Regions from separate parts of the Alteromonas sp. 4NH20-0056 genome, predicted to be linked through region 1. Evidence: predicted binding sites of a transcription regulator. Region 1 holds the regulator's gene; each other region holds the start of a gene.

Evidence for each region. Region 1 encodes LexA, which represses DNA repair genes until DNA is damaged. Its sites were predicted from a motif close to TACTGTATNNNNATACAGTA; they were not measured.
Region 2: the regulator LexA is predicted to act here: its motif matches at 2,016-2,035, upstream of dinB (DNA polymerase IV).
Region 3: the regulator LexA is predicted to act here: its motif matches at 1,781-1,800, upstream of uvrD (DNA helicase II).

What each region holds. Positions count from the first base shown of each region.
Region 1 covers NZ_BAAJLS010000004.1:125,108-128,394, reverse strand. Annotated here, with positions in the region: gene coxB (cytochrome c oxidase subunit II) at 1-388, opposite strand, end outside; gene lexA (transcriptional repressor LexA) at 1,013-1,639, opposite strand; gene AC27EZ_RS09180 (hypothetical protein) at 1,948-2,646, shown strand; gene AC27EZ_RS09175 (TonB-dependent receptor) at 2,800-3,287, opposite strand, start outside.
Region 2 covers NZ_BAAJLS010000011.1:51,644-54,930, reverse strand. Annotated here, with positions in the region: gene AC27EZ_RS15925 (MBL fold metallo-hydrolase) at 1-536, opposite strand, end outside; gene AC27EZ_RS15920 (DUF1653 domain-containing protein) at 647-889, opposite strand; gene dinB (DNA polymerase IV) at 882-1,961, opposite strand; gene AC27EZ_RS15910 (prepilin-type N-terminal cleavage/methylation domain-containing protein) at 2,100-2,570, opposite strand; gene nqrM ((Na+)-NQR maturation NqrM) at 2,754-2,987, opposite strand; gene AC27EZ_RS15900 (FAD:protein FMN transferase) at 2,997-3,287, opposite strand, start outside.
Region 3 covers NZ_BAAJLS010000003.1:169,441-172,727, forward strand. Annotated here, with positions in the region: gene uvrD (DNA helicase II) at 1-1,731, opposite strand, end outside; gene cysE (serine O-acetyltransferase) at 2,006-2,812, shown strand; gene AC27EZ_RS06905 (HAD-IA family hydrolase) at 2,809-3,287, opposite strand, start outside.

The DNA of each region.
Region 1 (3,287 bases):
TATCCATGTATTTATAATGCCACTTCCATTGAGACCCTGTGACCAACACAGTCATATCAGCCTCTGAAGTATCTTCCATTGCAATAAGCGTATTGGCAGCAGGGACCGCCATAAAGATAAGAATGAGGAATGGGACAACCGTCCAAGCAATTTCTACTTTTACGTTTTCATGGAAATTCGCTGGCTTCGCACCGCGCGACTTTCTATGTAAGTACATAGACGCAAACATAACGCCAAATACGACAACGGCTATGCCCACACAGATGAAGAACATAAGCATGTGTAAATCGTACACCTGCCCACTTATATCTGTGGCACCCCGTCGAAGGTTTAAAGATGACGCTTCACCTGCGGCTGCTTCGGCATGAAGCAAAGGTGAGCATAGCAATAATGGTAAAGTAGATAGCCATTTTGCCGCGCGTATCGTTGGTTGTTTCACTCAGCACCTCCGTAATGGTAGAACCAACAACACCCAACTTTTGCGTGTTATTTCTACCAATGTGGTTTCCTAATGCCTGACCCACAACATCAATTTGTAAAACAAATTTAGAGTCATTGTTATTATTTTGTTAATCACTGACTAAGAATTGCGCAATAAAACCCGCCCGTCTAGTCTTTTCTGCAAAAAGATCATCGAGCCGCTTATTTTTTAATCAGATTTAATGTTTAGGTAGAGAAGGAGAAATAAGAAATCGGTGGCAAGTATCATCACGACTGGCTCATTTTACATGGTGATGTAGTGACGCCACATGCGGTTTTGAAATGGCAGTAATGTAGATTATTCAAGGTGTTTCGCACTACAAAGGTGCAAGAAATCACTGCGAAGCAGCTAAAACATGAGTAATTACAACAATAAAAATATGTTTCGCGGGGCACGGAAAATCTATTACGTAGGCTAGGTTACTAGCAGGGCATAACTGCGCCTTTAAAGCAGAAAACGGCTGCTATTTAGCCCGCTTTACATGCAAAAAAGCGACCTTAAGGTCGCTTTTCTATAGTAAGTGGTAAAAGCCTACATCCAGTCTGCGTTACGAATAACACCAACCGCAATCCCCTCTATTGCAAAAGGTTCTGTGGCAAGGTCAACCTTAATAGGTGAAAACTCATCGTTTTCGGCGTGTAACAATACTTCTCTTCCACGCTTTTCAAGGCGCTTAACGGTGACATCTTCATCAATCCGGGCTACTACAACCTGGCCGTTATGCACGTCAGTGGTGCGATGCACAGCAAGCAAATCGCCATCTAAAATACCAATGTCTTTCATACTCATACCATTAACACGCAATAGAAAATCGGCCTGTGGCTTAAACAGCGCGGGATCTACTTTATAATGTGATTCGACATGTTCTTGCGCAAGAATAGGTTCACCGGCGGCAACACGCCCAATAAGCGGTAGGCCCTCATCTTCTGGCGTTTCATCTTCAAGCGGCTGCGTTAACTTAATACCTCGAGAAGTACCCGGTAAGATTTCGATGACCCCTTTTTTAGCCAGCGCTTTAAGATGCTCTTCTGCGGCATTAGCCGAGCGAAACCCCAATTCGCGAGCAATTTCTGCACGTGTGGGTGGCATGCCTGTCGCTAGCATTGTTGCTTTAATCAGTTCGAAAACTTCGGTTTGTCTGGCAGTAAGTGGGCGCATAAAAGGCCTGTTTGTCTATACAGTTAACTGTAAGTATATACACCTAACAATAAATGACAAGAGGCGCGATAGAAGAATAAGACTGAATTTGTAGGTTTCAGTTTAATACGAAAAAATTCCAACAATATTTAATTCGACTAAAACTGACAGTTATTACTAAACGAAAGAAATGAGTGATATAAATGCTTAAGTGCAGAGATTAAAAAATTTAAACACGATTACTGAGATTTTTTGCAAGAACTTATCTATATGTATGATGAGAATGAGCAAAACTTTCATATGCTCTTAAAAACACTAGAGACATTTTAATGAAAAACAAATCAGCAATATTGTTGGGTTCAGCTATATTTAGCGTCTTATTTAACACACCGATGGTGCAAGCTGGTGATATCGGCTTCACCTACATCGAGGGAGGAGTCACCGGTGGCTTTGTCAACGATGTGGAAACATCTGGAGCGGTTACGGGAAATGGTCCTCTAAACTTAGAAAGCGATGCTGATGGTGGCGTGTCCATTGGTGGTGCATGGCAGTTTAGTAATCAAATGCACCTGTTTGGTGAGTATGCATCTTTAGGCCAAGAGCTTGAAGTAAGCAACGACATCAACACTGCTGCTGGTGAGTACGACGTTGTACGCTGGCGAATCGGCGTTGGTTATCAATACCCTGTCTCGGAAATGTTGGCATACTACGGTCGGCTAAGCCTTGATCAACTAGAGTTCAAGGATGCGCGTGCATCAGATTTCAACCTGGATGTCGATGCTGACGATAGCGGCCTTGGTGCTGAGTTAGGCGTTATTTGGGCTGCTACTTCGTCTTTACATCTGCAGGGTCATGCTCGTTACACTGCGGTCGGTGGTATCGCATCTAGCGGTTCAGATCCCTTCGAATCCGACATACTGATAGGTGTGAACGGCCGTTGGTATTTCAGTCCCGATATAGCGCTAGTCGCCGGGTATGAGTACGGAAAAATCACGACGTTGAATCTGGGCGTGCGTTTTTCGTTCTGAGTACATCCGATGCGCAGTTTAATGTCGCGCTGGATTTGTGGAGGCCAGTTTAGTTTTGAACTGGAACACGCGGATTTTGCACAATCCATTAAAAAGGCGGCTTATTAGCCGCCTTTTTTAAAATGAAGCATAGCTTCGCATGTTCATCACAGACTAGAACTGATATTGCACGCTTACACGGGCGTTTAACGGCTCGCCTGTTGAGATGTTGTTATCGTTGTGCGCCGAAGGAAAATAGTCCTCATCAAACAGGTTTTCTACGTTCAGCTGAATACGCAGGTCATCGCTGTAAGTGTAGTAAACCGCAGCGTCTACACGAGTAAAATCGGGTAATTCAGTCGTGTTGCTAAGTGTTGCATACTGTTCAGACTGATGAATCACGCCCAAAGCCACTTCCCATGCATCGTTAATCGTATATTGATTCCATACTGTTAACATGTGCTCAGGCAACTGTGCCAGATCGCGATTGGCCACTGCGCCATCTACTACGCGACCCATTTCTTCACCGTCTAAATTACTGTAACCAGCATTGATTGACCACGCTTCAGTCAGCATACCCACAACTTGGATTTCAAAACCCGTTGTTTCTGTACCGGTAAGAATTGAGGCTTCTGGGTTATTTGGGTCTTGCGCAGTGCCGT
Region 2 (3,287 bases), on a different contig from region 1:
CCATTGAAGTACAAGTCACCCGTGTGCAACACATCTGGCTGCTCGAACCACACTACACTGTCACCGTCTGTATGCCCTACTGGCAAATGCATAACGTGAACGGTCTCTCCGTTGAAGTATATTTTTATGCCATCATCATAAGTGACCGTAGGCAACGCTTCTGGTTTTATCTTTTCGTCGCTCGCTAGGCGTATACGCACATTTTCATGGGCAAAAATCGTTGCTCCCTTATGACTATGGAAAAATGCGTTCGACCCAGTGTGGTCGCCATGGTAGTGCGTATTTATTACGTACTTTGGTTTATCATCTCCGAGCTCACCTAGCTGTGCTGCTATTTTTTCAGCAAGCGGGGCAAACTGGTCATCGATAATAAGTACACCGTCTTCTCCCGCAGACACGCCTATGTTGCCCCCCATGCCAGTGATCATATGCACTGCACCTTTTATGGGAGTTGCTTTTACTTCAACATTGGCAAAGCGGTCTTGCGCTAGTGTGTTTGATGCAAACGACATCGTAAACACGGTTGACAGCAGCATGGCACTGCGTGATAACACATTGTTCATATTAATATTCCTTAGTGTAGGGCTTACCGACCGCTAATGGCCTTTTTTATTGATTCTATTTATGACTATTTGTGCCTTTCAGATCATTTTTCATCATCGGGAATATCGCCAACGTAAGCAAAGCGAGGAACCGATTCACCGTCGACCTCTACCGTTTCTGTAAACATCGTCAGCGGGCGGACCCATAATGCACGTTCACCATAACACGGACGATAAACCACCAACTTACTTTCATCTTCAGAGTGTGTCGCCACCTCGTAAACATCATAATCATTGCCTTTATAATGTCTGTAGCGCCCTGGTGCTTTTAATAATTGCTTAGTCATTGTTATCCTCAAAAGGTAGCGGTAATTGCAAAGTAGTATGGTTGCTGGCCAGCCCGATATGCAAACCAACGAGGCGAATGCCGCGGCCCTTCGCGCGCTCAAACGCTTCTTCCATTAGCGTTTCAAAGTAGCCTGCTTCTAATGTCACATGGCGATGTTCAACCGTGGTAAGTTGAAAGTCGTTAAACTTTAGCTTTACACCTTGTGTCCGCAATCTAACCTGCTTTCCGGTGCGTTTACTATGGTTTTCAATGCGCGTGTTCAATGTATCGAGTAAATGAGGTAAAAAGTCTTTTACCTCATCAAGGGTATGAATATCGTCACTGAGTGTACGCTCAACTCCTATGGATTTGCGCTCTCTCGATACAGACAATTCGCGCTCGTCGATACCATGTGCACGTTCCCACAACACGCTCCCGAATTTACCCAGCTCTTTCTGTATCCGTTCAAAAGGGTATGAGCGAACATCGTCGCAGGTGTTTAGCCCCAGACGCTGAAGCTTTTGCATGGTAACTTTTCCAACGCCGGGTATTTTTTTTAAGGGCATGCGCCTAACAAAGTCGTCAAGCTCACTTGGAGTAATAACACAAATTCCATCGGGCTTATTTTCATCGCTTGCTACTTTGGCAACAAATTTACATGGCGCCACCCCGGCAGATGCAGTTAGTCCCAACTCTTGTTGGATCCTTGCGCGTATTTCTTCGGCGATTAGCGTCGCACTTCCACCGCAAAACTGACTATCGGTTACATCAAGATAGGCTTCATCAAGCGACAATGGCTCTATAAGGTCGGTATAGTCAGAGAATATCTTTCGAATTTTTTGAGACTCGTTGGCATAAACGTCCATGCGCCCCTTAACCACAGTAAGATCAGGACACAGTTTTAACGCATAAGCGGTCGCCATTGCAGAGCGTACGCCAAACTTGCGGGCTTGATAGTTACAGGTTGATATCACTCCCCGTCTATCTGAGCTTCCGCCAATAGCGATAGGGATATTTTGAAGCGCTGGGTTATCCCGCATTTCAACCGCGGCATAAAAACAATCCATATCAACGTGGATAATTTTTCGCATGGATACTCGCATTGCCGCATTTATCGATTTGCTTGCACAAACCGTTAAACGCAAAACTGTACAAAAGAACAGTATAATAGCGGCTAACGAAGCGGTATACCAGCGCGACGGTTGATTACATAACGCAACTAAGGGTTTTTAGCAGCCACTTGTGGTTACATCAATAATAGGTTTTCCATCTTCCGAACGCGCGGCAGCGTATCTCACACGACAATTAGCCGGGTCTGGGGCATCGTCTAACGTAAGATTGATATTCCCAAGTCGTCCGGCGCAGTTACCGCCGCCCCACGTTAGTCCGTCGCTAACATCCATGGCATTTGCGATGCCACTCGGGTGCGGACATGGAAAACCACAGCGAAGGGTAATAGTTTGCCCAGCAAGTTCGACGGTAGGATCGGCACTACAATCGGTTTTGTTTTCAAGACGTGCTTTGTAATTAACTAATTCCGATGCGGTGCGCATTGCGCCTTCGGTTGACTCAAGCGTAGCGATACGGGCATCTGTGCCTAAATTGACTAATTTAGGCGCTACTGTGACAGCTAGAATGCCTAGAATAACAATCACGATAATGAGTTCTATTAACGTGAACCCTTTTACATTTACTTTCATAAGCGCATTATCCAACTGCAGAATAGATAAAAATGGTGTAGATATACGATACTATACGAGCCAAGGGCGCGTGAAAAGATCATTTACGCCAGACATTTACGTTATCGCAGCCAGTCTAATAACAAAAACGCCGCGTAGAGTACCTACGCGGCGTTTTCATCTAGAAGTAACGTTCATCAAATACTATAGAATTTGATTTTGCTTCCATTCATTCAATTTCTTCTGACGGGCTTCTTCTTTTTCCATCCGTGACTTTTTACGATCGCAGGGCTCTGGACAATCACAGGCTTTTTCAATGCCTAATGCACCCAAACCACCACAGCTTCCAGAAATTGATTTTCGCTGCACGATATAACCCACGGCCATCGCCGCAACCATGGCTAAAAAGAATCCAAATGCGAGAATAAATGTAGACATACCTACCTCTTAATTATGAACTGTTACCAGTTTATCAAATTCTGGCGATGCATACTCTTCAAAACCGTCATCAACGCGACGAATTAGGAATACAGCAAGTTGTTCTTGCTCTGCAAGCGCCTTTGCCTGTTCCCATCCCATTACGTTAAATGCCGTTGCAAGCCCGTCAGCGGTCATGGAAGAAGGATGTATCACGGTAACCGACACCAAATTATGAGAAATGGGCGAACCCGTTGTTGGGTCAATAAGATGCGAATAGCGCTTTCCGTCTTCTTCATAGTAATTTCGGTAGTCGCCCGA
Region 3 (3,287 bases), on a different contig from region 1:
CTCAACGCCGGCCATAAACACTAATGGAAATTCTAGGCCTTTAGCGGTGTGAATGGTCATCATTTGAACCGCGTCTTGGTCAGTATCAGCTTGTTGCTCACCGGCCTCCAAAGATGCATGCGCTAAAAACGCTGACATAGGCGTCATTTCTTCTGCTTCTTCCGGCACAATAAAGGTTTTACACGCCGTTACGAGCTCTTCTAAGTTTTCCAATCGTGCCTGTGCTTTTTCGCCGCGCTCAGCTTGATACATCGCGTAAAGGCCCGACTGCTTGATGGCTTTATCAGCTTGCTCTTCAAGCGGCATATCTAAGGTGCTTTGTTCAAGTTCGGTAACGAGCAATACAAAGCTTTGCATGGCATTTAGCGCACGGCCTTTCAACGAACCTTCATTAATGAGTAATTGAGACGCTTGCCACATGGAACAGTTATGTGCTCTTGCGGCATCGCGCACTAGGCTGAGTGTTTTATCGCCAATACCACGACTAGGTGTATTAACCACGCGCTCAAATGCAGCATCGTCATGGGGGTGATTTATCATGCGTATATAGCCCAGTGCGTCTTTAATTTCTTGACGTTCGAAGAAGCGAAGGCCCCCATAAATTCGATAGGCTAGACCTTCATGTAACAACGCTTCCTCTAGTACACGCGACTGCGCGTTGTTTCTATATAGTATAGCGGCGTCTTTTAGTGCATTGCCCTGATGTAACCAGTCTTTTATTTTTGAAACGATAAACCTGGCCTCGTCGAGTTCATTAAAGCCTGCGTACACCGAAATGAGTTCACCTTGGTGCCCATCAGTCCATAATTCTTTGCCTAAACGGCCCGTGTTATTGTCTATCACCGTGTTTGCGGCTTGCAAAATATTGCCGGTAGAGCGGTAGTTCTGTTCTAGACGGACGGTGGCCGGGTTGGCAAAGTCTTTCAAGAAATGCTGGATATTATCTACATTTGCTCCGCGCCAACCATAAATAGATTGGTCGTCATCGCCGACAATCATTATGTTGTTGTTTTCGCCGCTACACAGCATACGTAGCCAAGCATATTGAATATTGTTGGTGTCTTGAAATTCGTCGACCAGTACGGCCCTGAATCTACGTTGATAATGCGCTAAAATTTCAGGGTTTTTGGCCCATAATTCATGGGCGCGCAACAACAGCTCTGCAAAATCGACGAGCCCTGAACGATCGCATGCATCTTGATACGCCGTATAGACCTCTCGCATGGTCTTTTGAATATGGTCGCCATGCGTTTCGATATGTTGAGGGCGAAGACCCTCATCTTTGTTTCCATTGATATACCATTGGATTTGGCGAGGTGCCCAATGTTTTTCGTCAAGGTTCATGGCCTTTAATATGCGACGAATAAGACGATACTGATCGTCTGAGTCAAGGATCTGAAAGTTTTCCGGCAGCCCAGCTTCGGTGTGATGTGCGCGCAAAAGTCTGTGTGCAAGGCCGTGAAACGTACCAATCCACATAGTGTGCAGGCTTCGCCCCATTAATGACTCTAAGCGGCCTCGCATTTCTCTGGCTGCTTTATTGGTAAAGGTTACTGCCAATATAGAAAATGGTGCTATGTTTTCGACTTCCATGAGCCACGCAATGCGATGTACCAATACTCTTGTTTTGCCGCTTCCTGCGCCCGCTAGTACTAAGGCGTTGGAAAGAGGGGCGGCTACCGCTTCACGTTGTTTGTCGTTTAGCTCGTCAAGCAGTCTGGATACATCCATAGTGTCTATCACCTAATTAATTATCGTAAACTCGGCTATTATGCCTGCTGACTGTGAATTTATACAGGGTTGTGTGCAGACTAATTTAAGTTTGTGCTGGTTATATGAATAGAGAATGCTTTATACCTAAATAGAACGATAAACTGATCATTATGCGCACTTTAGCGGTATATCACCTATATAGATTCACGGGTGAGTCGGGTACACTTCTCATTCATTTTAAATGCTTCCCCCTTTTTCCTTTTTTGGTAAAACGCGCATACAGGATTAGCTCATGCAAGCAGACACACCAGTCTCTGATTTTTGGTTAACGTTAAAAAACGAGGCAAAAACTGTCGCAGACAATGAACCATTGTTAACAAGCTTTGTTCATGCCTGTACTCTAGCGCATCACAACTTTGAATCGTCTTTAAGCTTTATCCTATCGACTAAAATGGCAGACGACGTGATGCCAGCGTTAGCGATTAGGGAAGTGTTTGATGAGGCTTACCTTTTGGAGCCTGGGATCAGTGAGGCGGCGATTGCCGATATCAAAGCAATCAAAGCGCGCGACGCCGCTGTTAACGACTATCTTACCCCGCTTTTATACTTTAAAGGTTTTCATGCGGTGCAAGTACATCGCATGGCGCATTACTTGTGGGTTCATGGCAGACATCAACTTGCCCTATTTTTACAAAGTCGCAATTCAGAAAGCTTTGGCGTAGATATTCACCCTGCGGCGAAAATAGGCAAAGGCGTAATGTTCGACCATGCCACGGGCATTGTCGTGGGTGAAACGGCAGTTATTGAAGATAACGTCTCTATTTTACAAAGCGTTACCTTAGGTGGTACGGGTAATGAGTCTGGTGACCGACACCCCAAAATTCGCCAAGGCGTATTAGTGGGGGCCGGTGCCAAGATTCTAGGTAACATTGAAGTCGGCGAAGGCGCTAAAGTCGGGGCGGGTAGCGTAGTACTAGACAACGTGCCTGCGCACGTTACGGTTGTTGGCGTTCCTGCTAAAGTAGTAGGGCGACCTGTTTGCCAACACCCATGTGAGTCAATGCAGCAAAATGTGCTAGAGGACAATACCCCTTACTAATCAACGAAATGCGTTAGCTCATGCAGGGTAGATAATGCCACATGAGGTAACAAGCTTACGGGCTCGTTGTTTAGCATCATAGGGCGATTACAGGCAAACCACGCCGCTTGATAGCCCGCATTTAACGCACCATAAACGTCTTTTATAAGGTTGTCGCCTACATGCAAAATGTGCTGTGTGGGCAAAGCTAGTTTATCAGCCGCTTCATCAAACATTGCACTATGCGGTTTCATCGGGCGCGTCATACTGGCGTGCAGAATACTGTCGAAATAGGGCGTTATGCCAATTTTTTCGCTATCGACGTTGCCATTCGTAATGCCGATTAAGGGGAACCGTTTGCTTAGCACTTTTAATGTGTCGTGCACGCTATCATCTAACGTGAAATTGCTTCTTGCATCATAGAAGCAGTTGAAGCATGCCTCTACAGCATCACTTAACGTAGCATACTGCGTATTTCCACCGGTTACATCAGCGT